Regions from separate parts of the Photorhabdus akhurstii genome, predicted to be linked through region 1. Evidence: predicted binding sites of a transcription regulator. Region 1 holds the regulator's gene; each other region holds the start of a gene.
What was found. Region 1 encodes LexA, which represses DNA repair genes until DNA is damaged. Its sites were predicted from a motif close to TNCTGTATGTACATACAGNA; they were not measured.

Region 1 (11,179 bases):
ATATAATTTTAGAATGCATTTCAATAATAGCCTTTTTCTGATAATGAATGATGAAATATTTTTATAACTTAGTGAAATTAACTATTTTATTATAATTAATAAAGATAACAATTAAATATTTTAAGCCAAATTTATACCCAAGCCGCTCATTTACATTCAGCATCCACGCCCCCTCTGTTTGAACTATTCTCCAAAAACTCAGGTAAGCAAATAAAATAAGCCATTTTACTTTAATCTGAGTTTTGTGATGTTGCTCTCACAACAAAGAATCGCCAGTTCCAATAGGCTTTGTCAGCTTATAAAAACATTCTTCAGGATTTATTAGCTTGAATTATCCAGAATAGGTCTATTCTTAATATGTGGACAAATTCTATTGTCAATACTTATTAAACCTACTAAGTAAGGGAAAATTATATGCCATCAAGAAGAGACGTCATAGTTGGAGGATTAAGTCTTGCTGCTGCCGGTACGCTATCCGCTGTATCCTCAGCCAACGCCGCAACTGCTAACATAAAACTGACAGGAGCCTACAAAACAAATAGTTCAGAAAAATCCCTTGATATTATTAATCTTTATGATCTGGAAGAAGAAGCGCGTAAATTGATTCCTGCGCCCCAATTTGGCTATATCAGCGGCGGTTCAGGTGATGAATGGACTCTACGTGAAAACACCAGAGCCTTCGACGATTTCCAAATTATTCCCCGCTATCTCGCCGGAGTAAAAGAGCCTGACACCACAACCGAGTTGCTCGGTAGTAAAGTGGATATGCCTATTTTCATTCCCCCAATGGCAGCACATGGGCTAACTCATACTACTGCTGAATTGGGCACAGCAAGAGGCGCCGCCAATGCCGGCACACTATTTACCGCACAAACTCTAGCCAATTCACCTCTTGAAGAGATAGCAAAAGTGAGTAATGGCCCTAAATGGTTCCAAATTTATTTTACCAAAGATATGGGCATTAACCGCGAAATGATACGCCGAGCCAAAGCGATGGGAGCAACCGCAATCGTCTTTACGGTCGATTTAGAGTGGAGTGGTAATAGAGAAACCGATAAACGTAATAAATTTGTTTTCCCACATTCATTACCATTTCCGAATATTCCAGGCGTTCCCGCAGGAGCAACCTTAGCAGAGATTACAGCGCTCTTTAAACGGGATCTTGATTTTAATGACCTGGAGTTCCTTGCCAAAGAATCAAGTCTGCCAATCATCGTAAAAGGTATTCAATCTGCCGAAAATGCTAAAGAATGTGTTGACCACGGCGCCGCAGCAATTCAAGTTTCTAATCACGGTGGCCGGCAGTTGGATACTGTCCCGGCAGCAATCGCTTCATTACCGCACATTATTGAAGCTGTCGGATCTAAAATCCCAGTCTATTTAGATGGCGGCATCCGCCGTGGTACCCATGTGTTTAAGGCTCTCGCATTAGGCGCCAAAGCTGTCGCTATCGGTAGGCCCATTTTATATGCGCTGGCATTAGGTGGAGCACCAGGAGTCACTTCTGTTTTAAACCTACTTAAAGATGAGCTAAAACTCTGCATGAAGTTGGCAGGATGTGCGGCCATTAAAGATATAGAGAGAAAATTTATTAATTTGATTTAACCCATTAACTAATAAAGCAAATATTGGCCCCGTTTCATTTGAAACAGGTGATTTCAGGAAACGGGGTAAATTATGTTGCCTTTAGAAATAATGGATACCATAACGAAAAAATCCGTTCTCTCACTTATTACACCATATTTCCTATATTAATTATTTATTTCCCTTTGAAATGTTCTTCAAAGGGAAACATTTCATGTAAATATTAATGGAGTACACGAGACGCTGACAGCTCAGTAATATCAAATTCATAACTTTGTTGCTCTTCCATGTTACTGCGTAAAACATCTTCTACTAATGCAGAAAAACCTGTCATCATCTGCTTTTCCATCATGACGCCTTTTGGCTCAGGCCACGGCAAACTAGCAATTGGCCAGTCACAATGTGACTTATAATAATTAAATTGTTCCAACCGCTCTTTAGACCGATCAAAATCATTACTCCAGTAAGCATTGCCCAGCCGAAAATTTGTATAAAATTCATCAAAACTACCGAAGATTTCATAAACATAATCAGCGGTTTTCAGCATATTTTTCCATGCCATTTCTTCACTGATATAACCGGCGCAAAAACAGTTACGACTTAAAACAATCGCAAGCCACAAATCAAACCCCCACACTAATGCAGGAGGGCGTCGATTAATAGGTTTGGCACATTTATGAATATAGTCAGGTGTTACTTCAACTAATTTGGCCAGCACTTTAAACATTTTCCCATCACTAAGAGCGGCATCAATCGCAAAATGTTTTGAATGCACCCCCTCCCACAAACCCGTTAGCATTTTCATATACCCTTCTTCATCAATAATTCCCCAGTCGCTATATAATTGGGATTGATGCTCTTGGGTCAGAGATAATGGAAGCAGACAGTAACGATAGTTATCATGGGCAACCCGTGACTGTAGGGGATAATGCTCTAGAGTTTCACTCCAAAAACCTAGCCAATAGTCACTAACAATATTTAACCGTAATGCCTGACGCTTCTCTTCTGGTAAAAGAGATAAACCTGCTTGTTGATAATAACGCCGTTGTTCCCATTCAGGCCGCTTAACAATGCGATAAATAATAACAGAAAGCAACATTACACCTAATAATGCTACACCTCCTACTTGTGCCAGAAGTAAATAATCGGCATCAGGGACAGATACATTACCTATTATAAATAAAACAATTGCTACAGATAATACAATACCCATACATACTGCAATTACAAATAAAATATTAATCAATGCATATAATGCTCTTAGAAAAGGTAACTTTCTTTTTTCACAGATAATATGCTTCATTACCTGATAGCCTTTAACTGGGAACTGTCTATAATGAGGCTGATTTTGTAAAAGCTCTTTCATCACAAATGCTTCCTTTCCGAAAATTATCTGTCATATACGATAATTCTTGTCTGTATTATCATAAACTTCAAGAAAACATTATTTTTGCTATTGAGTACCAATTTAGCCAAATTAACTCCATCAGGGGACAATCACAATGAACTTTACTGGATAATATTTTCTATTGAAGAAACATGATAACATCACAATATTATCATCGTACTGGTTGTAAGAGGCGCAATGAAATTGATTAATCAAAAAAAGTTACTGGAACAGGCCGAAGTTATTTGCCAGGCTCGTGGAGTCCGCTTTACTCCGCAGCGGCTTGAGGTTTTGCGTCTCATTTCAGAACAGCCAGGGGCAATCAGCGCTTATGATTTACTGGATTTGCTACGGGAAGCAGAGCCGCAGGCCAAACCGCCTACCGTATACCGAGCACTGGAATTTCTGCTGGAACAGGGGTTTATTCATAAAATAGAATCCACCAACAGTTATGTCCTATGTCACCATATCGAACAACCAAGTCACACTTCAGCGATGTTTATTTGTGACCGTTGTGGTTCTGTTACGGAACGAGATGGTGGAACCGTCGAATCCGCCATCCAACAACTAGCAAAAACAGCCGGGTTCAGTTTACGCCATACCATTATCGAAGCACATGGCTTATGCTCATCCTGTGAAGAGATCGAATCCTGCACTAAACGAGATGAATGCCAGCATGACCACCGCATTGAAGTAAAAAGAAACAGATAGTAAGTAAATACTTACTTTTGGTACAGAGCCAGACTGAAATAAACAACCGCAGAATCACGTTTAAGATAATCACAACGATAAATTCAACAACATGATTCTGCCGGAATATTGCAATTCTTTAACAATCTCAAAAACAACAATTTGATATTTTATTATCAAGACCAGTTGCCGCTACGAATCACCCCAACCGCCAATCCTTCAATTGTCAGGCTCTGCTCACGCAAATCCACCACAATTGGCTTAAATTCAGGGTTTTCTGCCAGCAATTCAACTCTGTTTCCAGTCTGTTTAAAACGTTTTACCGTCACTTCATCTTCAATGCGAGCAACAATAATCTGCCCATTACGAACATCTTGTGTTTTATGCACGGCCAACAGATCACCATCCATAATCCCAACATCTTTCATAGACATGCCGCTGACCCGCAACAGGAAATCTGCACTTGGCTTAAACAGTGCCGGATCAACCTGATAATGACTTTCAATATGCTCCTGTGCCAACAGTGGTTCACCTGCGGCGACACGGCCAATTAACGGTAAACCAGATTCTTCAACCAGCAAACGGATACCTCTAGATGCCCCAGCGACAATCTCTATCACCCCTTTACGAGCCAATGCTTTCAAATGCTCTTCAGCCGCGTTAGGTGAACGAAAACCAAGACGTGCTGCAATTTCAGCACGCGTCGGCGGCATCCCCGTTTGCGAAATATGGTCACGCACCAAGTCATAAACTTGCTGCTGCCTTGCGGTAAGTGCTTTCATTTCGTCCCCTGTTTGTTTATACAGTCAATATGTGAGTATATACAGCTAAATAACGATTGGGAACCTACCAGGGTAGAAAATTAGCCAATTATAATATAATACCTAACTATTAAACTAAATCAGGCCATAAAATAGCGCCAAAGGATGGTCCCCCAGACAATTAACGACAGAATCATTGTTAGAAAGACAGCCGCCGATCCCATATCTTTCGCGCGACCGGACAGTTCATGGAACTCACTGCCAATACGGTCAACCACGGCTTCAATAGCACTATTCAAGATTTCCATAATCAACACCAGCATCACGGAACCAATCAGTAAAATGCGTTCAATTGCGCCGATATCCAGATAAAATGCAACCATCATAGCCAATATCGCTAAAACTATTTCCTGACGGAAAGCCGCCTCATTTTTCCATGTTGCCCGAATGCCCTTCACCGAATATACGATCGCTTTAATGATACGGGTCAAGCCCTTGGATTGATTCGCCATAAATTATTCACACCAAATGTAAGGTTATTTGACACTTTCCCCTTTTATTATTGTCTTAACACAACAGATCTCAACATCTGTTTCTGGTATGCTGGCAACGTGTTGCTAACAAGAGGCTTCAAGATATTTATGTCAAGTTGGCGTAAAATATATTATAAATTATTGAATTTACCACTAAAAATACTGGTAAAGAGCAAACTTATCCCCACAGATCCTATTACCGAATTGCGACTTGATACGACACGCCCGATTCTGTACGTGCTGCCGTATCATTCCAAAGCAGACTTACTGGCATTACGTCAGCAATGTCTTGAACAGGATCTGCCGGACCCATTAAATTCACTGGAGATTGGTGACACTGAACTTCCTAGCTATGTATTTATCGATAATGGCCCACGTGTATTCCGCTATTGTGCGCCAAAGCAGGAATCCGTGAAAATTTTCCATGATTACCTAGATCTTCATCGCAATAATCCAAATCTGGATATCCAACTGCTGCCAGTTTCTGTCATGTTCGGCCGTTCCCCGGGACGCGAAGGGCAGAGCGCTCCACATTTGCGGCTACTCAATGGTATCCAAAAATTCTTTGCCATTCTCTGGCTAGGCCGAGATAGTTTTGTGCGCTTTTCAAACACAGTATCTCTACGCTATATGGCAACTGAGCATGGCACTGACAAGACGATTGCCCATAAGCTGGCTCGCGTGGCACGAATGCACTATTCACGTCAACGCCTGGCAGCCGTTGGGCCACGCCTGCCGGTTCGTCAAGAGTTGTTTAACAAGTTACTGGCATCGAAAGCAATAGAAAAGGCGGTCTCCGATGAGGCCCGCAGCAAGAAAATCTCACATGAGAAAGCCCGACAAAATGCCATTAATATGATGGAAGAGATTGCGGCGGATTTCTCTTATGAAACGGTACGGCTGTCAGGCCGCGTACTGGGTTGGACCTGGAATCGCCTGTATCAAGGGATCAATGTTCACAATGCTGAACGCATCCGCCGTCTGGCACAGGATGGCCACGAACTGGTTTATGCGCCCTGCCACCGTAGCCACATGGATTATTTGCTGCTCTCCTATGTGCTCTATCATCAAGGCTTGGTGCCGCCCCACATCGCCGCTGGCATCAACCTGAATTTTTGGCCGGCAGGGCCAATATTCCGCCGCCTTGGCGCATTTTTCATCCGCCGCACTTTCAAGGGTAATAAACTCTACGCCACGATATTCCGGGAATATCTAGGTGAGTTATTTGCCCGAGGTTATTCTGTTGAATACTTTATGGAAGGCGGTCGCTCCAGGACTGGTCGTTTACTCGATCCCAAAACGGGTACGCTGTCCATGACGTTACAGGCGCTGTTGAGAGGCGAATCACGCCCAATTACCATTATTCCGATCTATATCGGCTACGAACATGTGATGGAAGTTTCCACCTATGCCAAAGAGCTGCGTGGCGCAACCAAAGAGAAAGAGGGCTTTTTCCAGATGATACGCGGTTTGCGCAAACTTCGTAATCTGGGGCAAGGCTACGTCAACTTTGGCGAACCCATCCCGTTGATCCAATACCTTAACAACCATGTTCCTAGCTGGCGCGATTCTATTGATCCAATAGAATTCCATCGTCCCGAATGGTTCAATCCGACAGTCAGTCAACTGTCTGAAAAGATTATGGTAAGCATTAACAACACTGCGGCGGCTAACGCGATCAACTTATGTTCAACTGCCCTGCTTTCGTCACGTCAGCGAGCACTAACTCGTGAGCAACTGCTTGAGCAACTGGATTGTTATATACAGCTCATGAGCAACGCGCCCTACGCTGCCGATGTCACTGTACCAAAGAAAACCGCAGAGGAGTTGTTAGAACACGCTCTGCAAATGGATAAGTTCGAGGTAGACAAAGACAGTATGGGTGACATTATCATTCTGCCGCGTGATCGGGCAGTTTTGATGACCTACTACCGCAACAATATTCAACATCTCTTAGTACTGCCATCGCTGATTGCCTGCATCGTGATTCATCATCGCCGCATCAGCCGCGAAGCGTTGTTAAACCAGGTCGCGATCATTTATCCACTCCTTAAAGCCGAGCTGTTTATGCGTTATAGCAAAGCAGAATTGCCAGAAGTGGTTAATACACTGATCAACGAACTGACCCGCCAGTGCCTTATCTGCAACAAGGAGCATGGCATGCTGGTGCTTAATCCAGCACGTATCCGCCCCCTGCAATTACTGGCAGCCGGTGTCCGTGAAACACTGCAACGTTATGCCATCACCCTCTCTTTACTGAACGCCAACCCAATAATCAGCCGGGGAGCGCTGGAAAAAGAGAGTCGGATGTTAGCGCAACGTCTGTCGGTATTGCATGGCATCAACGCACCTGAATTCTTTGATAAGGCGGTATTTACTACGTCGGTAAATACACTACGTGAAGAAGGTTATATCAGTGACAGTGGCAATGCGATTACAGCAAATACCCACGATCTGTATCAGGTATTGGGTGAACTGATGTCACCTGAGATTCGTCTTACGATCGAGAGTGTTAGTTTGCCGCCAGAGCATAACGATACCGAAGAGAGTGCCAAGGAAGGATAATCTTCTTAAATACTGGTGATAATGGTTATTCACATTATCACCAGATATTTCAGACATAGCTGAAAAAAATGCCAAGGAATAGCACCAGACCTACATAGTTATTATTGAGGAATGCCTGGAAACACAGTGTTCTTTCCCGGCCGACGATCAGTTTCTGCTGATAAATAAATAGCGTACCCGCAAGCAACAGTGACCAATAGTAGATACCGCCCAGATTCATCATATAACCCACCAGCGCTAGCACCAGTAACATAGCGAGTTGCAATAACCCTATAATCAATTTATCGAAACGACCAAACAGGATAGCTGTGGACTTAACGCCAATTTTTAAATCATCGTTTCGATCGACCATCGCATATTGTGTATCATAAATAACCGACCAGAAGATATTAACCAGGAATAATAACCAACACTCTAATGGTAAAGACTCACTAACCGCAGCAAATCCCATAGGAATAGCCCAACCGTAAGCTGCCCCTAGCACAAACTGAGGAAGATGACTAAACCGTTTAACAAAGGGGTAAAACCAAGCCAGAGCCAACCCAACAACTGACAACCCGATCGCCATTTTATTCAAGGTCAGCACCAGCCCAAAAGAGATCAGCGCCAGCACGGCAAACAGGAGCTTACTCTCTTTCTCACTGATGGACCCACTCGGCAGAGGACGTGCTTTTGTACGTTCTACGTAACCATCAAATTTTCTGTCAGCAAAATCATTGATTACACATCCCGCTGCACGCATCAGAAATACACCGGCAGTAAAGACCAATAATATGTGCATATCCGGAATCCCTTTCCCGGCCATCCACAAGGCCCAGAAAGTCGGCCACAACAACAATAATGCACCTATAGGCTTATCAATACGCATTAAACGGCAATAGGCCAGCCATTTACTTTGCGCCATACTTCCCGCCACTTCGGTTTCCCCCTTTTAAATTTTACCTTTATATACAGGTGATTCAGGTAAAAAGACTTCGGTTAATAATAATGGCTTGCCTGATAACCTTAGCAATGATCGTCTTGCCCAACGGTTTACCTGCTGCCCCACATGAATATAGTCCCGCGTCAATTTATTACCACTAAAAAGATATCGCCCCAGTGGGACTGTTCCTAAATCAACCAAACTTTCATCAGGGCCGGTTAATGTCGCTTCCGGGATTAACGTCCGCCCCAATAGCCAAGGGATATTATCGCCACACAGCACGATCTCACGCAGCCAATATCTTTGACTCGTTGGCAAACACTCACTTTCATCAGAAAGTTGTTCGGCGGTAATAAAACATTCTCTGAATGGTATGATACACACACGATTACAATATTGCTCAAAACGGCGAGTCATTGAGCCCAATTCCATCAACCAATCTAAAATCTCATCAGACAAAATGGGCGAATCCACCGAAAGCCATTGAATAGGCGCCGTTGTTAATATTGAGTCAGTTGACATACGATTTTCCATTAGGACAAATTTCTTTTATCCGGAAGTACAATTGATAACCGCTGAGAATACCACGTTGTAGGTATACAGAATAAAAAGTTATAACAAATTATATAAATATTATTGAGTAAAAATAAGCGAATTATGATGAACATAATTCGCTCATATCAATTAACTTTCTGATTCAGAGTAAGTGATTAACGCCATGCTTTAAAACGATTAATCAATCCATTTGTTGAACTATCGTGGCTGATAACTTCTTCACTATCCTCAAGCTCCGGTAAAATACGGTTAGCCAATTGCTTACCTAATTCAACTCCCCACTGATCAAAAGTAAAGATGTTGAGAATCGCCCCTTGTACAAATATCTTATGTTCATACATGGCAATCAACGCCCCCAAACTAAATGGGGCAATTTCACGTAACAGAATAGAATTAGTCGGGCGATTTCCTTCAAACACTTTAAATGGCGCAACATGTTCAACTTCAACCGCACCTTTACCGCTAGCAACAAATTCAACATCCACCTGCTCACGAGATTTACCAAAGGCTAATGCTTCCGTCTGAGCAAAGAAGTTAGATAACAATTTGTTGTGATGGTCGCTCAATAGGTTATGGCTGATGGCTGGCGCAATAAAATCGCAGGGAATCAATTTAGTTCCCTGATGAATAAGCTGATAGAACGCGTGCTGACCATTCGTTCCAGGTTCTCCCCAGATGATTGGGCCAGTTTGGTAATCTACTGGATGACCATTGCGATCGATATATTTACCGTTAGATTCCATATTGCCTTGCTGAAAATAGGCAGCAAAGCGATGCATATACTGATCGTATGGCAGAATCGCTTCAGTTTCCGAGCCAAAGAAATTGTTGTACCAAACACCAATTAACGCCAGCAATACAGGAATATTCTGCTCAAATGGGGTATTGGCAAAGTGCTGATCCATTGCGTGCGCCCCACTAAGCAACTGTTCAAAATTTTCAAACCCGACAGAGAGTGCAATAGATAAACCAATCGCTGACCACAATGAATAACGGCCGCCAACCCAATCCCAAAACTCAAACATATTTTTGGTATCAATACCAAATCGCTTAACTTCCTGCTCATTTGTAGAAAGTGCCGCAAAATGCTTTGCAATATGTCCTTCATCACCCGCACTTTTTAGGAACCAGTCACGGGCAGAGTGAGCATTGGTCATCGTTTCCTGAGTAGTGAACGTCTTGGAAGCAATGAGAAATAGCGTCGTTTCTGGGTTAAGCGCTTTCAAGGTCTCCGCAATATGGGTTCCATCAACATTAGAAACAAAATGCATATTCAAGTGATTCTTATAAGGTTTCAGCGCTTCCGTCACCATATAAGGGCCAAGATCTGAACCACCGATACCGATATTCACCACATCAGTAATCACCTTACCGGTATAACCTCTCCACTCGCCATTAATCACGCGCTCACTGAAATCTTTCATTTTTGCCAACACCGCGTTGACCTGCTGCATAACATCTTCCCCGTCAACCACAATCGGGGTATTACTGCGATTACGTAGTGCAATATGCAATACAGCGCGATCCTCAGTACGATTAATTTTCTCACCAGAAAACATACTCCGAATAGCCCCGGCAACATCCGTCTCTTTAGCAAGCGCCTGTAATTTTTCTAATGTCTCCGTTGTGATGCGATTTTTTGAAAAATCTACCAGAATCTGGTCATCGAATGTCGCTGAGAACTTAGCAAAACGATTTGGGTCCTGTTCAAACAATTCACGTATGTGAATATCCTTTATCTGCGCAAAATGCTGTTCTAACGCTTTCCAAGCTGAGGTTTGACTAGGATTAATATTTTTCATAGCTATGCTCTCTATCAACTGACTGTAATTAATTGGGAGTAAAGAAAGATTGTAACCTGTAATTCTATGATTCGAGCCTCTTTTCCTTTAATCACTGATATTGGTCAAAACGATTAGGTTTTTCTAGTTCTATTTGCTGAGGTATACAAAAAATAATTACTGTTCTCTACTATCCTCAATTTATTTTATGATTCTTATCGCGTCATGAAAGATATTGATGTCACTCTTCACCCCGTTGACTCAAACCCGTTAACCCGATATTTCTAAAAGACTATCCAGTTAACAGAAGGTTATCGCAATGAGTGCTGTTTCATCCCAATGCCCAGAAATTGGCGGGCATGTAGTCGCAAAATTTGGTGGTACCAGCGTGGCAAATTTCG
Region 2 (11,179 bases), 890 kb from region 1:
ACCAGCAAACAAATGTTCAAGTGTATGAATACCCTTTTCAGGCATAACCTGTTTATTGGGTACGCAGAAACGTAAGTCAAAAACTGTGATGGTGTCGCCATGAGGCGTTTTCATAGTCTTAGCAACTCTTACGGCTGGCGCATTCATACGAGTATGGTCAACAGTAAAACTATCCAGTAAAGGCATTTCTTCATCTCCACAAAAAATTCAGATTTTTCTTCAAGCAAATGAAACTTTTTCATCTGCCACCGGTCATAAAGAATGAAAGAAGCGTTATTATTATCCCTATTCTCTAGAAAATCCCATTTGGCCACTTTTACTTGTGGCCATTTTCTTTTCTAGCATCCCGTCTGTTGCTTCAGATACTCATCAAAACTCATCGTATCCTCACGTTCCAACGCGTCTTGTCGCTCTACGGAGGCCCTGCGTTCTATAGCAAACTGTTCGTCGCTAATAACCTCATATTTTTCATTGATCAGTTGCTGATGGTATTCATCTGCCAGTTCCAGTCCAAAACCACCAATACCCTGGCTCTTCATTTTTTCCAGCACGCGAGCCGATAAAGTCAGTGATGAATCATCAAACATAGCAATTAATTCTTCGCAAACCTTTTGATATTGTGTGCCAGAACAACTATCCAATATTGCGGCAACCCGTTTCAAGTCACTAAATAACTTTTTGCCGACTTTTGCCAACGGCTCTTCCACACTTCCACAACCAAGACCAATCATTTGCCCTGGTTTACGCCCTTCAAGGATCACTCTATCCCAGTTCTTACGGCAACAATCTAATTCATCACTGCCCATCTCAGGCGCTTCGGCAAGCACGCACCATATTAAGAATAGGTCAAGAAAACGGATTTGTGTTTCATTGACGCCAATCGCGGCAAATGGATTAATATCCAATGAACGAACTTCGATATATTCCACTCCCCCACGCAGCAACGCATCAGAAGGCGATTCATTCTCTTTTGTGACACGTTTAGGTCGGATTGGCGCATACAACTCATTTTCAATTTGTAAGACGTTGGTATTGAGCTGAATATGTTTATCACCTTGCTTAATACCCAATTTAGCAAACTCATCAGATGGCTTATGAATCGCTTTTTTCAACCCGTCAATATAGGTGTGTAGGTTATTAAACGTAATATTCAGATCACTTTGTGATTTATTGGTGTACCCCAGATTACTCATTCTTAGTGAAGTCGCATAAGGCAGATAACAAGTTCCATCTTCTGTCCGATCAAAAAGAAAAGAGGTTTCTCTTCCACGTAAGAACGAGGAACAAATTGCCGGAGAAGCGCCAAACAAGTATGGGATCACCCATCCAAAGCGGTAATAGTTACGGATCAAGCGGAAATAGCCATTAGAGATCTGCTCTTTACCACTCTCTGTATCTTCAATACCAGCCCAGGCGCGCCAGAACTCAATTGGCAATGAAAAATTATAATGAACCCCGGATATGGTCTGCATTAACGCGCCATAACGATTTTTTAACCCTTCACGGTATAAAGTCTTATAGCGACCAACATTCGATGTGCCATATTGAGCCAGAGTAATGTTCTCCTCCGCATCAATAAAGCATGGCATACTCAATGGCCACATTTTTTCTTTATCCAGCATACGCGCCGTGTGACGATGAATATCGCTAAGAAAAGAAATCGTATATTTTATGTCATCATTAACTGGTGTTATGAACTCCAACAATGACTCTGCAAAATCAGTAGTAATCCATTTATGCGTAAGCGCTGCACCAAGTGCTTTAGGATGTTCCGTTATGGCTAAACTACCATCGGAAGTAATACGCAATGTTTCACGTTCAACACCGCGACGAATTCCATTTAAAATTGTCGGATGCGCCTCTAGCCATGATAGAGCCTTTGATACGTCCGGGATCAATTCGACCTCCCGTAGTGTTTTAGAAGAATTTTTATAAGGGTTTACTTTATCTTAAACAAGTCAAATTGTCGCTGATTAGATATATACCCGTCATCTTTCAAGTTGCCTCTTTGTTGGCGGCACTCACTCACCCCGGTCACATAGTTTGCTATGCTCCCGGGGATTCGCTCCTTTGCCGTCGCGATGCCTCTTGAAATCCATAGGGTATAGCAGCAAAAACATTTCAGCGTCATACAAAGAGCGAGTTGGTTATGTGACAACACGGACAGCCGGAAAGGAAAAAGCCCTGCTGTTGAAGCAGGGCTTGATATGGCGCATCCAGAAGGATTCGAACCTCCGACCGCTCGGTTCGTAGCCGAGTACTCTATCCAGCTGAGCTATGGATGCATGTTCAGTTTTTCACTCTTGGTAAAAGACAGTAGTTGCTTCTATTACCTGAGTGGTGCCTTGGACGACTTCATCTCAAGGCTAAATATGGCGCATCCAGAAGGATTCGAACCTCCGACCGCTCGGTTCGTAGCCGAGTACTCTATCCAGCTGAGCTATGGATGCGTGTTCAGTTTTTCATTCTTGATAAAAGGTAGTAGTTGCTTCTATTACCTGAATGGCGCCTCAGATAATTTCATCTCAAGGCTAAATATGGCGCATCCAGAAGGATTCGAACCTCCGACCGCTCGGTTCGTAGCCGAGTACTCTATCCAGCTGAGCTATGGATGCGTGTTCAATTTTTCACTCTTGGTAAAAGGCAGTAGTTGCTTCTATTACCTGAATGGCGCCCCAGATGATTTCATCTTAAGGCTAAATATGGCGCATCCAGAAGGATTCGAACCTCCGACCGCTCGGTTCGTAGCCGAGTACTCTATCCAGCTGAGCTATGGATGCGTGGTTTAAATGGCGGTGAGAGAGGGATTCGAACCCTCGATGCAGCTCTTAACCGCATACTCCCTTAGCAGGGGAGCGCCTTCAGCCTCTCGGCCATCTCACCGTACGCTTTCTTTCGAATCGCGACTCAGAACTTTTATTTAAGCTCCTCGTCACTGCGTGGCGCACATATTACTTTCCCAGACTTATAAGTCAAACAATTTTTCTAAACCTGTGTTTATTTGAACACTTCACACACAAGATGTTTAGTTTGCCGTCAAAAAGTGTGCTTTATCAGCAGTAAATTATCACAACCTCAATTGAAGTACATACAAATCGTTATTCGCCACAATAGCATGATAGGAACATGCTGTTCTTACGATAGAAAAACAAAAAAGATGGGAAAATAGACAAGAGTTTAAGAAATTAGCAAGACCTAAAAATACCAACAGAGGTGAGATCCCTCAAAAATGGCGCCCGGTTCTGACAGAGATAGGACGCCAACTTAGAGTCAGTAAGTTGTTGGCTGAGACTTTTCGGCCTGAATCCGCTGATAAATTTCTTCACGGTGAACAGAAACTTCTTTAGGGGCATTTACACCAATACGAACTTGGTTACCTTTAACCCCCAGTACTGTAACTGTTACCTCATCGCCTATCATGAGCGTTTCACCAACTCGACGAGTCAGAATAAGCATTCTTTGCTCCTTGAAAATTTAAAAGAGTCGGGTCTTTCGGTTTCCCCGCTATTATCCATCAAACACCGTGAAAACGTAAAACAATGGTATATGCTTAAAGTATAAGCAATTTTAAGCGCATTTCCTACCTATATAGTTTAGCCAAAATAAATAAATATGCGCTTAACCTTTTAACAATTTCACAACAAGATTTCAAGACACCACAAAAACAACGCTATGATGCCCCGTAAACTCAGGTAATACCGCTTATAGCCGCGATGCTACCCACTCTTCCACGCTATCCAAAGCAGAAGGCAATGCTTCAACATCAGAACCACCTGCCTGGGCCATATCAGGACGACCACCGCCTTTACCACCGATCTGCTGAGCTACAGAAGAAATTAACTCACCTGCTCTTATTTTAGCAGTCAGATCCTTTGTGACACCAACAATTAAGCTGACTTTATCATCACTTATAGTGGAAAGCACAATAATCGCTGAACCTAGTTGATTTTTTAGATCATCAACCATCGTTCTCAACATCTTAGGTTCTGTATTACTTAACTGACTGACCAGCAACTTCACACCCTTCACTTCTTTCGCTTTGCTTGCTAAAGAAGAGCTCTCTTGTGCAGCCTGCTGATCTTTAAGCTGTTGAAGCTCTTTTTCCAACGCTTTGGTTCTATCCAGCGTCACCCGTACTTTTTCACTCAGGCTATGGATATCACTTTTCACTAATTGAGCAATATCTTGAAGTAAATCAACCTGTTGATGTACAGATTCCACCGCTTTTTTACCTGTAATCGCTTCGATCCTACGGATACCCGCAGCCGTTCCAGATTCAGCAATAATACGGAACAAGCCAATATCACCGGTGCGATTTGCATGAGTCCCTCCACATAATTCAGTGGAAAAATCCCCCATTGACAGTACGCGAACTTGTTCTTCATATTTTTCACCAAACAGTGCCATCGCACCTTTGGCTTTTGCTGTTTCCAGATCCATCAATTCAGTAACAACAGGTGAATTTTGACGAACTTCGGCATTAACCAAATCCTCAACCTGACGGATCTGTTCTGGTTTCATCGCTTCAAAGTGAGAAAAATCAAAGCGAAGGTATTTATCGTTAACCAGAGAGCCTTTCTGTGATACGTGCTCACCCAAAACTTGACGTAACGCAGCATGTAACAGATGGGTTGCTGAGTGATTCAAACGAATTGCATCACGACGTTCAATATCAATAACCGCATTGATGTTACGGTTTACACTTAAGGTACCTTTTTCAAGCTTACCAATATGACCAATAGCCTGACCATATTTTTGTGTATCAATAACACAAAAAGCACAATCGGCATTACTCAGAATGCCTGAGTCACCAACTTGTCCACCAGATTCAGCATAAAAAGCGGTCTTATCCAATATAACAATCGCTTCTTCACCCGCTTGAATTTGATCGACTGATTCACCATCACGGAAGATAGCAGTTACTGTTGCCTGCTGTTCGTTATGATCGTAACCAGAGAAATCACTGCGTTCATCAACTTTGATCAATTCATTATAATCGGTGCCGAAACCACTTGATTCACGAGCACGACGACGCTGATTTTCCATTGCCAGGGCAAATCCCGCTTCATCAACGCTAATATTACGCTCACGGCAAACATCAGCGGTTAAATCCACAGGGAAACCATAGGTATCATACAGACGGAAAGCCGTTTCGCCATCCAGAATATCACCGGACAGTTTTGCCAGTTCATCGTCTAACAATTGCAGACCACGTTCCAGAGTACGAGCAAACTGCTCTTCTTCTGTTTTCAAGATCTGCTCAACAATGGTTTGCTGGCGTTTAAGCTCTTCTCCCGCAGCACCCATCACGTCTATCAATGGCGCAACCAGTTTGTAGAAGAAGGTATCTTTAGCCCCCAACATGTTACCGTGACGGATAGCTCGGCGGATAATACGACGCAGAACATAACCACGGTTTTCATTAGAAGGAGCAACACCATCACAAATCAAAAATGCACATGAACGAATGTGATCAGCAATAACCCGCAGAGATTTATTACTCAGATCATCTGTAGCGCCAGTGACATTAGCAACAGCAGTAATCAAATCACGGAACAGATCGATCTCATAGTTAGAATTGACGTGCTGCAATACAGCGGCGACGCGCTCCAGCCCCATCCCCGTATCTACTGATGGTTTTGGCAACGGCTCCATCGTGCCATCAGCATGACGGTTGAACTGCATAAAGACGATATTCCAGATTTCAATATATCTGTCATCATCTTCCTCCGAGCTTCCTGGCGGTCCACCCCAGATATGTTCACCATGATCATAAAAAATTTCAGTGCAAGGGCCGCAAGGACCGGTATCACCCATTTGCCAGAAGTTATCCGATGCATAAGGCGCGCCTTTGTTATCACCAATGCGGATAATTCTTTCTGTTGGTATGCCGACTTCGTTCTTCCAAATATCATAGGCTTCATCATCTGTCTGATAGACAGTCACCCATAATTTTTCTTTAGGCAAATTGAACCAATCTTTGCCCGTCAGAAGTTCCCAAGCATAATTAATAGCATCATGTTTGAAATAGTCACCAAAACTGAAATTACCGAGCATCTCAAAAAAAGTATGATGGCGTGCGGTGTAACCTACATTTTCTAAATCGTTATGTTTACCACCGGCACGAACACAACGCTGAGCAGTTGTTGCCCGGGAATAAGATCTTTTGTCCTGTCCAAGAAATAGATCCTTAAACTGGTTCATCCCTGCGTTGGTAAATAGCAGTGTTGGGTCATTATTTGGCACCAAAGAACTACTTGGTACGATTTGATGCCCTTTAGTATGAAAAAAGTCGAGAAACGCTTGACGGATCTCAGCGGTGCTTTTGCTCATAATTGTCCCGAAATCAAGCTGGAAAAAACAGATTTATGAATTGGTTAGGTGGGATATTCCATCACCTACTTTCAACTCACGAATAAACAAAGTGGGGATAAGATAAAAGTTCTTCTATTAGAAGTATACCCGTCATCTTTCAAGTTGCCTCTTTGTTGGCTGCACTCGCTCACCCCGGTCACATAGTTACCTATGCTCCCGGGGATTCACTCCCTTGCCGTCGCGACGCATCTTGAAATCCATAAGGTATAAAATCCCAGACACATCCATTCGCTGGCAGCATTGTAAATCGTCTGGGTATTTTCTGAAAGCATGATCGCATAATATGGATAATACTTGCTTTCTGAGAGAAGAAACCGCGTCATTATTAACGCGGTATAAGTTTGATGACAAAACTTTTACAGTTTTAATCCGAGAATTACAGACTACCGATATAATGAGTCAGATTAGAATTCTTCGTTATTCATCTCTTCGTTTTCATCGCCTTCGTAATCAGAAGCGGCACTACTGAATTCGCCGGCATTATGCAACAGCATTTCACGTAATTTTTTATCCAGTTCAGCAGAAATTTCAGGATGCTCTTTCAGGTAGATGGTAGCATTCGCTTTGCCCTGACCAATTTTATCGCCATTATAGCTGTACCATGCACCCGCTTTTTCCACCAATTTATGCTTCACGCCTAAATCGATTAATTCACCATAAGTGTTAATGCCTTCGCCATACATAATCTGGAATTCTGCTTGCTTAAATGGCGCTGCCACTTTGTTTTTGACTACCTTAACACGGGTTTCGCTACCAACAACCTCTTCGCCATTTTTCACAGAACCAATGCGGCGAATATCCAGACGAACAGAAGCATAGAATTTCAGCGCGTTACCACCGGTTGTGGTTTCAGGATTACCGAACATGACGCCAATTTTCATACGGATCTGGTTGATAAAGATCAACAACGTATTAGAGCTTTTCAAATTACCGGCCAGTTTACGCATTGCCTGACTCATCATTCGAGCTGCCAGCCCCATATGAGAATCACCAATTTCCCCTTCTATTTCGGCTTTTGGCGTTAAGGCAGCTACGGAGTCTACGATAATGACATCAACAGCGCCGGAACGTGTCAACGCATCGCAGATCTCAAGAGCCTGTTCTCCGGTATCGGGTTGAGAGCACAACAGATTATCAATATCAACGCCCAACTTCTTAGCATAGATAGGATCAAGGGCGTGTTCAGCATCAATAAACGCACAGGTTTTACCTTCACGTTGTGCCGCGGCGATAACCTGTAATGTCAGCGTTGTCTTACCAGAAGATTCCGGGCCATAAATTTCAACAATACGCCCCATCGGCAGGCCACCAGCACCTAATGCAATATCCAGTGACAATGAACCCGTGGAGATAGTTTCAACGTCCATTGAACGGTCTTCGCCCAAACGCATGATGGAACCTTTACCAAACTGTTTTTCAATTTGGCCTAGTGCCGCCGCTAGTGCTTTTTGTTTATTTTCATCAATAGCCATTTTTACTCCCTCGTAAGCAATGAAAGGGCTCTCTCACTGCCGATGAATAATTTTTAATACTGAAATGTTGCCTACAATTATACTGTATAATCATACAGCATCAAGTTAATTTTTTATACCCGTCATCTTTCAAGTCGCCTCTTTGTTGGCGGCACTCACTCACCCCGGTCACATAGTTACCTATGCTCCCGGGGATTCGCACCCTTGCCGTCGCTATCCATCTTGAAATCCATAGGGTATATAATCTCTGATAACAATGTTTTCAGAGAATAAATGACAGCTTGAAGGCGTACTTCATTTCGATCACCGTTAAAACAACAATTGCGGGACACAACTTCTACCCCATTTACCGTCAGATATGCAAACCCAAACCACACGGTACCAACAGGTTTTTCTTCGCTACCGCCATCAGGCCCGGCAATGCCACTGACTGAAACCGCCAGATCTGCCCGCGCAGCTTTCAGCGCTCCTGCGGCCATTTCTCTCACCACCTGTTCACTAACAGCCCCATATTGCTGTAAAACAGCTTCTGACACGCCCAGCATTTGATGCTTAGCTTTATTACTGTATGTCACAAAGCTTCGGTCAAAATAAGCAGAACTACCGGCAATATCTGAAATTGTTTTCGCCAACCAGCCACCGGTGCAAGATTCAGCGCAGGTCACCCACAGTTTTTGCTGTCTCAACTTCTCTCCCAGTTCAATACTAAGCTGAGTCAGAATTTTTTCACTCATAACACACTCTTTATCCGGTAAAAGATCAATTTCTTTGAAACCGGTTCCAAATCCACAAACTCATGATTGTCAACGCCAACAGAGTACCAAAACCTATCCCTGTTGTAACAACCGGGACGCCTATTTTAATAACCAATGAGTACAAGCCAAGCATCAATAACATGGCGATATTCTCACCCAAGTTCTGTACTGCGATGGCATAACCGGCCCCAACCGTTTGTCTGCCGCTTTCCTGCAATAATGCATTCAGTGGAACAATAAACAAACCGCCAAAAATACCGAGTATGATTAATAAGACGTAGGAAGCCCAAATATTTTGCTGAACAGCAAAAATGACCACCATCACGCCGATTAAAACACCAGCAGGCATACAACGATGGACCGTTTTAAGGGTAATAAAACGGGCAGCAACACCTGCGCCAATAATAATGCCGACAGCAACCATCACATTAAGTATTGTCGGCGTGCTATTGTCAGAAATTCCCAGCACAACAGGTACCCATAAGACCAATAGGAATCTCACTGTTATACCCGCCCCCCAGAACAAACTGGTGCCAATTAAAGAAAACCTAGCGCCTTTGTTATGCCAAAGAATACAACAAGATGAAGCAAAGTCTGTCAGCATCTTTTTCAGATTCCAGCCCTTATCCTGACGTACAGCCGATAATCGAGGGAGAAAGAAATTAGCGATAACAGCGATACCATACATCAGCGCACAAACAAGCAGTGCGATAGCCAGGTTCCAATCAGACAACAAACCGCCAGCAACAGAACCTGTAAGAATGGCAATGATCGTTGAAGCCTCCATCAAACCATTAGCCTTTACCAAACGATCACCATCGGTCAGTTCAACCAAGATTCCGTATTTAGCCGGTGAATATGATGCAGCACCTACTCCCACCAAGGCATAACCCAGAAATGGATCATATCCCAAGCAAATAGTAAATGCGCCCAACAACTTGACGCTATTAGCAAACAACATCACACGATCTTTCGGGAAACGATCGGCTGTTTGCCCCACAAAAGGCGCCAATAGGATATATGCCAAAACAAACACTATCTGTAATATCGGCTGGCTCCAGTCAGGATAAAACTGGGCTTTCAACTGTGCCAGAATCGCAAATAACAGCGCATTATCGGCAAAAGCTGAAAAAAATTGTGACACCAATACGGCTTTCATGCCACGGGTTAATAACGGTTGAACAACGACGGATGGATTCACGATGATTATTCCTGTTCAGCTTCACTTTCCAATGACACGATTTTTTCCTGTTTAGCAAAATGTTTCCCCTGACCGAGAATAGTACAGAATCCCTGTTCATCAATTGAAACAATGTCTCCGGTATCGAACCAATCAAACTGAATATTTCCATGCTCATCTTTTGCCGCTGGTAGTTCTAAATGATTTGGATCTTCAATTCTCAGATACCCTTTCATCATATTCGGGCCACGCAGTTGCAAACGCCCCCCCGCCTTAATTCCTGCTACCGGAATCAAACGGGATTCCATTGCCGGCAAAATCCGCCCAACAGTACCGACCTTAGCCATCATCGGCACATTCAATGCAATGACAGGCGCACATTCTGTCATGCCATATCCTTCTAAAATGCGAATACCGAATTTGTCTTGCCAAATCTGTTTCGTATTTTCAGTGAGCTTCTCAACACCGGCTATAACACAACGAAGACGCGCAAAATCATATGAATGAGCGAAATAGGCATAATTCTCCAGGAAAGTGGATGTACCCAATAATACGGTACAGTTACGCTCATATACCAGTTCTGACACTATCCGGTAATGCAATGGGTTTGGGTAGAGGAATATTCGGCTACCAGACAACAACGGAGTGAATAAGCCAACCGTCAATCCAAATGCATGAAATAGCGGTAAAGAAGACATAAAACGGTCAAGTGGATTAAAATCAGTAATGGTTTTTATCTGTTCCACATTGGCTAACAAACTAGCGTGGCTGTGAACCACACCTTTTGATACAACTTCTGAACCGGACGTAAATAGCACCAAAGCATCATCATCTGGTTTTTGCGCCACCATCGCTCGCTTCGGAAAAAAGAGGTGCCACAAGATCCATAATTTATCCTGAAAAGTCACTGTACCTGCCAAATCCTCAAGATAAACCCAATTAACCTCGGTAACCTGCTCAGATAAATGAGTTAATCGCTCCTTTTCCAGAAATTGTCGGGAAGTCACAATAGTTTTAATACTGGCAATCTCTACCGCATTCTTCAATCCATGACTGTCGGTTGTATAGTTTAATAAAGCCGGTATTCTTCCTCTCAAAGATGCCCCGAATATCGCAGCGACCATAATAGTGGCATTGGGTAAAAGAAAACCAACCCGTTCCCCCTGACAGGTAAAACGCTGCAAAATACGGCTGGCGCCCAGTACTTTTTTAAGCAGACTGTTATAACTGTCTTCTTTAAAAGAAACATCTTCAATACAGGGCTTAAAACGACCAAATTGTTTTCGTGCAACCAGTAAAGATTCAAATATTGTTTCTTGCGGTCGGGTCGCCATTCGTGCACTCATCATTATTTCATGCAAACGCTCACCGGCTAAACGACGTCGTTGCTCCGAACC
Region 3 (11,179 bases), 2.6 Mb from region 1:
ATAAGGTCAGTGCCTTAAAAAACGAGCCCGTCAGGACGGATTGGTGCTGATAAATAAAACGCCCAAGACTGGCATGATCGGGCGTAATTCCCTGACTGACAAAAATACAGCCTAAATCTAAACGCGCAAGTCGTTCAAGTTCTCTGAGCGAGCAGTGTCCTTTCATGATCCCATAAAGCAGGAGCCCTATCATGGAGCGTGGAGAATAAGGGGCTCTCCCTGTCGAAGCATAATGGCGTTCAAAAGGGCCCCAATCTTGCTCATCAAGAATGTCAGTAACAATAAATGCGCTACGCTCCCCCATTTGCCTGAGATAATCAGAAAGGGAAAGGGAGCCATCCAATACAGGTAAGTGCTGAGCTTTGACAAACTGACGTCCGGTATGAAGGGAAGGTTCCCGTTTTCGAATGAATAAGGTCATAAAAGATCTGCGCTTAAAAGAAGTACGCAGATCTTAACGGATAATACACGCCTTTTGCGACACCCTCTAAACGGCAAGGCTTCCCACTTCTCAGGCCGCAACCGTTGATGCAACGGATTTACGCTGGCCTCCGTGGGCAGAAACGACGAGTCCCGCCGCCTGTAATTCCTGTATGCCCTTGCGCTGGATGTTGATCGCTGCGTTGATGTCACGATCATGTTCAACACCACAGCAAGGACATGGCCAGATCCGCTTGTTCAGCGGCATTTCCGGCATTTTGTGACCGCAGCAATGGCAGGTTTTCGAACTGGCGAACCACTGATCCAGTTTGACCAGATGGACGCCCGCCGCTGCGGCTTTATATTCCAGTTTCTTGATGAAGCCATGCCAGCCCGCATCCCCGATAGCGCGGGCAAGGTGGTGATTCTTCATCATGTTGGCCGATTTCAGTGTCTCAACAATGATCGCTTGGTTTTCGTCAACCATTGTCCGAGAGAGTTTGTGTTGAAAATCGGCGCAGACATGGACTACCCGCTCATGGACGGCCGCCAGACGTAATCGGGCCTTGCCGCGGTTAACGCTGCCCTGTTGTTTGCGGGACAGTGATTTCTGTTTACGACGCAGGTTACGGGTGGCGTTGATAAGGTGACGGGGGTTATTGACCTTCTCCCCGGTCGACTCGATAAGATAGTGGGACAAACCCATATCGCACCCGGTCACGCGGGTGATAACGCCCGGCTTTTCCGGTACCTCTTTGCCATCGTCACACAGGATAGCGGCGAAATACTTTCCCGTGGCGGTTCGGGATAGCGTAATACTCTTCACTTCCCCTTCAATTTCTCTGTGTATGCGGGCCTTTATCGGTGACAATTTCGGGATCTTCACTGCGCCCTCCAGCACTTTCACCCCAACACAGTGATAGCTCGATTGCTTACCCTGTTTGCGTTTGAACGTGGGAAATTGGGCGCGCAACTTCGGATTGAAGAAATTATCAAATGCAGTATGCAGATTGATCACCGCCTGCTGTAACGCGATAGAATCATATGCCCTGAGCCAGGCATACTTGCGGGATTGCTTCGCGACCACCAGTAACGGTTTGAGGTCTTTGCGCGGATTTAAATTCACGCCGTGACGTTTGTAGGCATGCTTTTTGATGTGCAGCGCCTTGTTGTACGCAAAACGGACCGCCCCAAACTGACCGTTAAGATACTCGGCCTGTTCGGGTGTGGGGTAGATGCGGACCTTGGTCGCTCTTAACATATTCAGCGCTCATTGATAAAGTGCATTCATTTTAGCCTGTTTTACCGGCAGATATCCATTCATTCAGGAGACGTCGCAGTAGCCAGACCTAAAGCCCAAAGGGCTTTTCGCCTGATATTCCCGCCCGCACTGGGCTAGGGTTTACGGCGGATTTTGCTAAATGTCTTTTCATTTACCAATAAAAGCGGCCATTTTTTGATATCGATGGCAGCTTCTCAATTGTTCACATAACAGCCGCAGCGCTTATATCTTATTCTGTCAAATAAAAACTTAATTAGATATTAACGTTATATATTAATAAATAAGATATTTTTGCTTTTCACCCTCTATCTTACCCACGTAAAACCCTCTATACTTCGCCAACTGTATGGATAGACAGTTATTAGTCAGAGGAATTTATGACCGCAGAAGGGCATCTTTTGTTTTCAGTTGCCAGCATTATCCTGGCACACAAGCTAGAAATAACAACAGAGATAGCAAATGGAGACTGGCTGCATATGCTACCAGGGGTGCTGCTTACTGCCTTGTTACCCGATATCGATCACCCCAATTCAACTTTGGGTAGATTATTCAGATTTATCTCCATTCCTGTTGCCAAACTCTGTGGTCATAGAGGATTTACTCACAGCTTACTTGCTCTCATATTAGGAATCACTTTATTTTGGCTAAAAATACCAGAAGAGTGGCTAATCCCAACTGATTTTTTCCATGCCATGATTGTTGGCTATTTAAGCCATCTGATTGCAGATATGTTAACACCTGCGGGTGTGCCGTTATTATGGCCAATCAAAATACGTTTCTGTCTACCGGTGCTTGGCAAGCAAGGAAATAAGAAAGCAGAAAGGTTTATTTCTGCTCTCTTAATTGTCATTGCCATTTTTCTACCAAAAGATATTGAATACTCTATACTTTTTTATATCAATCGCATCAAAGATCTCTATTTATAATACTCTAATTGACTAAAAATAAATCTTAAAAGTCACATTTGTTATATCAAATTCTATATAGTTATAAATGAGAATAATTTAAGCTGATACTATATTCCCCAACTGCTTGTTGTAATGTGTTCGTTTGCAAACTTACACGATTCGATACAACTTATGACTCAACTAAATTGAATTCTGGAGTTTGGGGATGAATTTACCACTCATTTCGAATGTGCTCGTCTTCGTAGCACTGCTTTTGCTATTGTCAAAAGCTAGTTCACGGCAATGGAACTTGTCGAAAAAGGTTTTTGCGGGCCTTGCCATTGGCATTATTTTTGGCTTGGCACTGCAACTAGTTTATGGCTCTGATAATACCATAGTGAAGGAATCCATATTATGGTTCAACATTGTCGGTAATGGTTACGTACAGCTTCTACAAATGGTCATTATGCCTCTGGTATTTGCCTCTATTTTGAGTGCAGTTGCCAAATTACACAAAGCATCTTCTTTAGGAAAAATCAGTTTTCTGACCATTGGAGCGTTGCTATTCACTACAATGATTGCAGCGCTTATCGGTATCATAATTATCAACCTGTTCGGCCTGACTGCTGAAGGTCTGATTCAAGGTCCCCAAGAAACAACGCGCCTATCTGCTATCGAAAACAACTATGTCAGCAAAATCTCTGATTTATCTGTACCACAATTGATTTTATCTTTTATTCCTAAAAATCCGTTTGCAGATTTCACCGGCGCTAATCCAACCTCTGTTATCAGCGTTGTCATTTTTGCAACTTTCTTAGGTATCGCAGCTCTGCAAATGCTGAAAGATGATCATGAAAGAGGTGAGCGCATATTAGTCGCTATTGATACTATACAAGCATGGGTAATGAAGCTGGTTCGTCTGGTTATGCGCCTAACGCCGTATGGTGTTATGGCTCTAATGACCAAAGTTGTCGCCAACTCTAATATCCATGAAATTGCAAAACTGGGAACCTTTGTTATCGCATCTTACATTGCATTAGCACTCGTATTTGTTGTTCATGGGTTTCTGCTTTCTCTCATCGGCATCAATCCACTTAGATTCTTCAAAAAAACCTGGCCAGTGTTGACTTTTGCATTCACCAGCCGTTCCAGTGCGGCCAGTATTCCACTGAATGTCGAAACCCAGACACTCCGTATTGGCGTGCCAGAATCTATCGCCAGTTTCTCAGCATCTTTCGGAGCAACAATTGGTCAGAATGGCTGTGCCGGTATTTATCCCGCCATGTTGGCAACAATGGTTGCTCCAACAGTAGGTATAAACCCTCTCGATCCGATGTGGATTGCAACACTCGTTGGCATTGTCACTATCAGCTCTGCTGGTGTCGCCGGTGTAGGCGGCGGTGCTACATTTGCCGCACTGATTGTCTTACCCGCAATGGGATTACCTGTGACGTTGATTGCTTTATTGATTTCTGTTGAGCCTCTCATTGATATGGGCCGTACGGCGCTGAATGTAAGTGGCTCAATGACTGCTGGTACTATTACCAGCCAACTGATGGGACAAACTGATAAAACTATCTTCGATCAAGAAGAACAGGTTGAATTAAGTCAGCTATAATTTAAAACTTCAAAAGTTGCAAAAAAGCCGGAGTTGATTTTCCGGCTTTTTATTTTATTCACAATACTTTATTCAGGATTATTTATTCAGGTATTGTCCACTACGCAGCGCTTCAATACGTTTGTCCAATGGTGGGTGAGACATGAACAGCTCACTGAATGTTTTTGCTTTACCATTAATACAGAACGCCATCATACTGCCTTCTTCCTGCGGTTCATAACTGGTTTTCAGACGCTGTAAAGCAGCAATCATTTTCTCTCGGCCGACCAATTTGGCAGAACCTGCATCTGCATGGAACTCGCGGTAACGGGAGAACCACATTGTGATAATGCTCGCCAGAATACCAAATACTATTTCCAGCACCATTGAAACAACCATGTAAACAATCGGATTACCAGAGGAGTTACTCTCTTCCTCATCACTGTTGCCAGACAGGAAACTTGATACAGCCTGAGCCAACAGACGAGAAATAAAGATAACAAAAGTATTTACTATCCCTTGCAACAAGGTCATCGTCACCATATCACCATTAGCAATATGACTAATCTCATGAGCAATAACGGCTTCTGCTTCTGCCCTACTCATGTTGTCCAATAGACCGGTGCTGACAGCTACCAGAGAAGCATTACGACGCGCTCCGGTAGCGAATGCGTTAATATCAGGCGCGGCATAAATCGCAACCTGGGGCATGGCAATATTGACCTGTTCCGCTTGACGACGAACAGTTTCAACTAACCAATGTTCAACTTCATTTGCTGGCTGTTCTATGACCTGACCACCCACAGAGCGCAAAGCTATCCATTTGGACATCAACAGGGAAACAAATGCTCCCCCAAAACCAAACAGGCCAGCCATAATCATCAGACCTTGTACACTACTCCTCTGAATTCCTGTCAAAGAAAGTATTATCCCGAACACCAACATAACAGCGAGGTTAGTGAGGAGGAACAAAACAATTCGCATCATAAAAACCGGCTTCCTTTATTAATAATCATAAATGCACTTTCAGAACTACTCTATAAATAAGGCTGTTCTTACTATATTCAAGGCTTTTAACCTGTTAAGCGATAAGATCAACACAACTTTACAAAATCATAAAAAAACCCGCATTAGCCTAACACCAATTGGTTAAACAAAATACTCCAACCCCTAGTAATGCTGAGAAAATGTGAAACAATTCATCTTTTCTGAAAAGAAAAAACACCTTAAAAAGGCTGTTCATATTATTTTATTGAAAACCCAATATACCGTTCACTCAAAACATCTCAAGCGAACGATATTGGGCATTAATCATTGACAGGCTTTAACCCATTATTTTATTTAGATTTAGCTAACATTTTCTCAGCAGGTTGGTGTGCTAAATCAAGTGCAATCTTCACTGACTCATCAAGATAGGGATCTGGCCCCTGATAATCTTTAGGTAAATCATCCAGTGAAGTTAACGGCTTTTTACCTTCGCGTTTAAAGCGATCATTTATGCGATTCAACTTCAGAGCATCCGCTTCCTTATTCTCTTTCTCTCTTTGTGCGTAGTTCAAAGAAACAAGATTTTTATGCTCTTTCATCGCCTTATAGTGAGCAATATCCTCATTGATGTACTTGAATTCTGGATCATTTGTAATGCGAGCATTGTGAACGACATTCAACTGAGGAACCAATGCAGCAACAATTTTAGACCCTGTATAACGGGCAGGAGGAATGCTATCCCAAGGCAAAGCATTATCTTCGAAACTTTCCCCCGTTTCTGCCGGATCAACCCCCGTCGGCATTACAATATCAGGAGTAACCCCTTTACGCTGAGTACTACCGCCATTCACGCGATAGAACTTCTGAATCGTATATTGGACAGAACCCAGTGATGGCCAATCAGGACGCATCATTTGATCGTAAATACGACTCAAAGAACGATATTGTTGAACTGTGCCTTTACCAAAAGTTGGTTCACCAACAATCAACGCTCGCCCATAATCCTGCATTGCCGCAGCAAAAATTTCAGAAGCAGAAGCACTAAAATGGTCTACCAGAACAACCAAAGGTCCTTTATAGTACACCACTTCATCGGTATCAGAATCCTGACGGATTTTTCCATTATTATCTCTAACTTGGACAATCGGGCCGCTTGGGAGAAACAAGCCTGATAAAGAAACCGCCTCTGTCAGCGCACCACCGCCATTGCTACGCAAATCAATGACAATAGCACTGACATGCTGTTTGGTCAGTTTTTGTAATTGCGTTTTAACATTATCAGTCAAACCAACATAAAAACCGGGGATATCAAGAACGCCCACTTTTTCCTGACCCATTGTCTTAACTGACATCTTCACAGCCCGATCTTCCAAACGGATCTGTTCACGAGTTAAAGTAACAGTACGTGGTTTTGCTCCTTTGGTATCAGAAATAACCTCAAGCCGTACTTTACTCCCTTTAGGACCTTTAATCAGCGCAACCACATCATCCAGACGCCAGCCAATAATGTCCACCATAGACTTCCCAGACTGAGCGACACCAATAATCTTATCGCCCACGTTTAATGCTTTGCTTTTGGCGGCAGGTCCACCAGCAACCAAAGAATTTATAACCGTGTAGTCATCATCTATTTGCAAAACAGCACCAATCCCCTCCAGGGAAAGACTCATTTCTGAGTTAAACTGTTCAGTATTGCGTGGTGAAAGATAATTGGTATGAGGATCAATTTCACGAGCAAACGCAGTCATAATCAATTGGAAAACATCTTCACTTTGACTTTGTGTCAGACGTTTTAACGCGGATTGATAACGTTTGGTGAGCATCTCTTTGATTTTATTGTCCTCTTTGCCACTGAGCTTGAGGTTGAGCCAATCATACTTAACTTTAGCATCCCAAAGTTTATTTAGCTCTTCCACACTCTGTGGCCAAGGGGCTTTGGAACGATCAATATCAATTGTATCGTTACCATCAAAATTCATTGGCTGTTCAAGACGCGATAAAGCGTACTGATAACGCTCAAAGCGACGTTTCTGTAACAAATTAAACAAGTCATATGGAATTTCCAGATTCCCACTTTCCAATTCCTTGCCTAACAACTTTTTCTTATCGGCATACTGAGCAATATCTGACGCTAATAATATGTTATGGCTGTAATCCAGTATATTGAGATAGCGGTCAAATATTTTTGCCGAAAAATCACCATTTAAATCAAATTGGCGATAATGAGAACGAGTGAAGCGGGATGTTACCCGCTCGCTCACTGTTGAATGCTGAGGTTCCTGCTTCAATATAGGTAGTTGTTCAATGCCAACAGGAACAGCCACCGGACTGTTTGTATTTGCATAACAAGTACCAAAAATTGAAACACCTAAGACAAAAGCCAGTCTGACGAATTTGTTCATGCCCAGGTTGGCCTCCGTATCAGAACTGTAAATGTTCTGCGCGTACAATCATTGCCAAACCGGAAGGCAATTGTACTCGTACACCATCTTTGGCGATCTCAAGCACAGAAGCATCCACTGAACTCTTACCCACTCTTACTTTAATTTCCTGACCAATTTTCAGCGATGAAACATCGATAATCTGAGTAGGTGAAGGTTGAGCAGGTTTAGCAACTGGCTTACGTGCTTGCTGAGGACGCTTTTGTTGGCGTGGCTGTTGCTGCCGTTTTTCCCCCTCAGTATTGTTAGCACGGCGACGAGGTGCAGGTTTCTTGGCTGCGGGCCGTTCACTTTTTTCACCAGCCGCCGCATTTTCAGCTTCACGTTTCTTAGCTCTTTGTTCCGCACGCTGTGCCTGAACCCGTGCTTTGGCTTCAGTCAGTTGCTGGAGAGCGTGTTCAATGTGTTCCGCTTCCAGTTCACCGCATGAATTACCATCAAGGTCAACACGCTGTGCACCTTCTTTAACACCATACAGATAGCGCCAACTTGATGTGTACAGACGTAAGGCGGAGCGCAGTTGTGTTTTACTTAAACACTCTTCGTCCTGAATACGTTCAACGATATCTTGAAAAATACCGATCTTTAAAGGACGAGCTTCACCTTCTGCTACGAAACAGAGCGGGAAACGCTCAGCTAAAAATGCAATAATCTCTTTACTACTATTCAACTTAGGTTGATTTTCCATGAAATTTCCTGATTACAACGGTTTTGCCAACCAGCATAGGCATGAACTGGCGTCATTATAATAGCGTTGCTGATAAATGCCACGTTATCCATATGTTAAGTTACATTCAATTCAACATATTTAGGCATAACGCACTGTTCTAAATGAGCACAAAGCCCATCAATAAGGGCTTGTAAGCCAAATTCGTCTTTCTCGTCGAACCTATTAAAGACCGTACTATCAATATCCAATACACCGATGATTCTATCGCTTACGATCAACGGCAACACAATTTCAGCGTTACTAGCGGCATCACAGGCGATATGGCCTGGGAACGTATGAACATCATCAACACGCTGGATGCGCTTTTCTAATACAGCCGTTCCGCATACCCCCTTGCCAACAGGTATTCTGACACAAGCAACTTTTCCCTGAAATGGCCCTAACACCAACGTATCGCCATCAATCAGGTAAAAACCAACCCAGTTAACATCATGCAAGCGTTCATACAACAATGCACTGGCATTAGCCAGCGTTGCTATTAAGTCATACTCACCAGACAACAGAGCTTTTAAGTCCCCCGTAAGCTCCCGATAGAACTCATTTTTATTCATAATTGACCTATCCGATGAAATTCACAAAACGCATCTCTATTTTTATATCAAAAAAATATCAAATGCCCATAACAATAAGGTTAACAGTCTGTCACACTGACGTAAATTCTTTACTATCTTTAATAAGATATTCTTTAATATATTTATTGAATACTTGCAAAAGCTTGTGAGATATCACACTACCTACCAAAACATTATCAGGGGCGCAACCAGTATGAATATGATTCACCGTCAGCACCTCCAGGTTCCCATACAATAAAATTAAATTGAACTTTTCCACAATTATAAAGATCAATTATCTGATAACAGTGTCGTTCATTAGCCTCTTCCATTTGAGAATTGACTGGTTGTGTAGTAAAAAACAAAACATTCAAACAATTTATCCGTAGAATTATTGCATTTACTACACCATCACTAACACTTTTACTCCTTACTACCACACCAAATAAATATTTCCTACTGAATGTATAAAAGGTCAAAGAATGACAAAGATAAAAAAAGCAATATGACGATAGTAAGTTTTAGAACAGATAATTATAACAGCAATATCATCTACCGATTATCCAACATAGAAAATATTATTACTGGAAATCTCAGCTATTTGATCTATCCTCAATGATGGCCACACTGGTCTTACCTGTTATCTAAAAGTTAAGGAGCGATCATGAACCAGACAATATTAAGAATTTCCAGCTACGAAATTGATGATGCTATTCTCTCTTCACCTTCTGAAGAGGATGATATCACCATCAGCATTCCCTGTAATTCCGACCGCGAACTCTGTATGCAGTTGGATGGATGGGATGAACACACCAGTATTCCCGCCTTATTAAACGATAAACACATTCTTCTCTACAGAAAGCATTATGATAGACAAAGACATGCATGGGTTATGAGGGTGGTCTGATGTCCACAAAACTTGTGACAAAAAAAGGCCGAGTTGACTCCTCTACTCGGCCTAGGGAAAATGGCTCTTAAGAGCCGTGCGCTAAAAGTGTCATTGAGACGAAAAACAACTTACAACTTAAAGCGTAGCCGACATACTTGCATTTTACCAACTTTTTGGATAATAAATAATCAAAAACAACATCTTCCATTAAGCCAAATATAGACGCTATCGCTTACTCAATGACATTATTTTTTATCGCACAATGCTAAAGCTGCTTGTTGGAATGGCTCTATACTCATTTTTTGAGTTGGATTTTTGCTATCATCCAATAAAATAATATCCAAAGACTTAGCATTCACTTTCCCTACCTGCATCATCTCTGTGGCTATATCATTCAATGGGTATTGCACTAACGTACTTGGATTAATCACAAACAGAGCCTTATTTGCTCGGCAATCCAACATCACCTCTTCCCGTGTAAATGCCCATTTATCACCAAATTGTAGCTTACTCACCGTTTCAATCGGCGCAGCAACATTTTGAAAAGAGAGACAAAACAAGGAAAGTAATAAGAGTAAACGTTTCATAATAGTTACCAATGTAGATATAAAAGCGAGCGAAGTGGATCTTTATACACTCCAGCTTTTTCCATATTCACTATATATTTAGTGTCAAGAATAGGCTACACCAATAGCACCTATTGAGATAGATAGTTAGCTAAGAAAATCAAACTGGTTGATAAGTGGCAAAAGCAGCAACACATAATAAAACCAATGCTCCGAGGATAATTTCAATCCAACTATTGATAATCAACAACTGATAACGGCCAGGTTGTTTCAGTTTGGGAACCAGGATATAGCGGTTAATTAATGCTAGCATCACCATGCCCGCCACTAATGCTATCTTCAGCCATAGCATGGATTGATATTCACTGCCGCTATATTTCGGCCAGTTCGGCAGCAAAATTAAGCTGCTTATGATGCCCGTTATAATAATCAGGGTTACAGCAACGTGACCATACGTGGAAAAACGCATCATAGAAATCATAATCTGTTTATCCAACCCTATGGCCAATTCATTTTGTATCCGTAAAAATTGCAGACATAACAAAAAAGGCCATAATCCACCAAACCAATACCCAACACTCACTAAGTGAATTACCTGATTGACCTGAGAAAAAACGCCGGTTATCCCATCATGCATTACCGAATGGCCTATAAAGGCATGGCAGGCGAGTAAAACCGTAGAACTGATTAACATCAGAATATTTCTGGCTTTTTGTTTACTGATAAACAAAAACCCCGTAGCAACTATTGAAATCAGTATTTGCCATTGCCAAACTTTACCAAAAGTTGTTCCCAGTACTGCCAACCAGATTTCTAGATTATAAATATC

Region 2: recA (recombinase RecA) is a predicted target of LexA. The motif match lies at 7,928-7,947, and genes of this name have one in related genera.
Region 3: B0X70_RS13515 (metal-dependent hydrolase) is a predicted target of LexA. The motif match lies at 2,043-2,062, and genes of this name have one in related genera.

Annotation. Positions count from the first base shown of each region.
Region 1 covers NZ_CP020335.1:561,006-572,184, reverse strand. Annotated here, with positions in the region: gene B0X70_RS02470 (lactate oxidase) at 415-1,605, shown strand; gene B0X70_RS02465 (DUF1266 domain-containing protein) at 1,808-2,950, opposite strand; gene zur (zinc uptake transcriptional repressor Zur) at 3,170-3,682, shown strand; gene lexA (transcriptional repressor LexA) at 3,838-4,443, opposite strand; gene B0X70_RS02450 (diacylglycerol kinase) at 4,563-4,934, opposite strand; gene plsB (glycerol-3-phosphate 1-O-acyltransferase PlsB) at 5,064-7,520, shown strand; gene ubiA (4-hydroxybenzoate octaprenyltransferase) at 7,570-8,424, opposite strand; gene ubiC (chorismate lyase) at 8,452-8,964, opposite strand; gene pgi (glucose-6-phosphate isomerase) at 9,153-10,799, opposite strand; gene lysC (lysine-sensitive aspartokinase 3) at 11,098-11,179, shown strand, end outside.
Region 2 covers NZ_CP020335.1:1,446,438-1,457,616, reverse strand. Annotated here, with positions in the region: gene luxS (S-ribosylhomocysteine lyase) at 1-186, opposite strand, end outside; gene gshA (glutamate--cysteine ligase) at 339-1,898, opposite strand; tRNA gene B0X70_RS06260 (tRNA-Arg) at 2,209-2,285, opposite strand; tRNA gene B0X70_RS06255 (tRNA-Arg) at 2,374-2,450, opposite strand; tRNA gene B0X70_RS06250 (tRNA-Arg) at 2,539-2,615, opposite strand; tRNA gene B0X70_RS06245 (tRNA-Arg) at 2,704-2,780, opposite strand; tRNA gene B0X70_RS06240 (tRNA-Ser) at 2,791-2,883, opposite strand; gene csrA (carbon storage regulator CsrA) at 3,271-3,456, opposite strand; gene alaS (alanine--tRNA ligase) at 3,703-6,333, opposite strand; gene recA (recombinase RecA) at 6,780-7,847, opposite strand; gene pncC (nicotinamide-nucleotide amidase) at 8,024-8,581, opposite strand; gene lplT (lysophospholipid transporter LplT) at 8,607-9,803, opposite strand; partial or broken gene aas (bifunctional acyl-ACP--phospholipid O-acyltransferase/long-chain-fatty-acid--ACP ligase) at 9,830-11,179, opposite strand, start outside.
Region 3 covers NZ_CP020335.1:3,132,816-3,143,994, forward strand. Annotated here, with positions in the region: gene B0X70_RS13505 (transposase) at 1-421, opposite strand, end outside; gene B0X70_RS13510 (RNA-guided endonuclease InsQ/TnpB family protein) at 512-1,681, opposite strand; gene B0X70_RS13515 (metal-dependent hydrolase) at 2,080-2,628, shown strand; gene B0X70_RS13520 (L-cystine transporter) at 2,816-4,207, shown strand; gene htpX (protease HtpX) at 4,286-5,173, opposite strand; gene prc (carboxy terminal-processing peptidase) at 5,524-7,575, opposite strand; gene proQ (RNA chaperone ProQ) at 7,595-8,302, opposite strand; gene B0X70_RS13540 (free L-methionine (R)-S-oxide reductase MsrC) at 8,398-8,895, opposite strand; gene B0X70_RS13545 (DUF1480 family protein) at 9,560-9,802, shown strand; gene B0X70_RS13550 (YebY family protein) at 10,030-10,371, opposite strand; gene copD (copper homeostasis membrane protein CopD) at 10,511-11,179, opposite strand, start outside.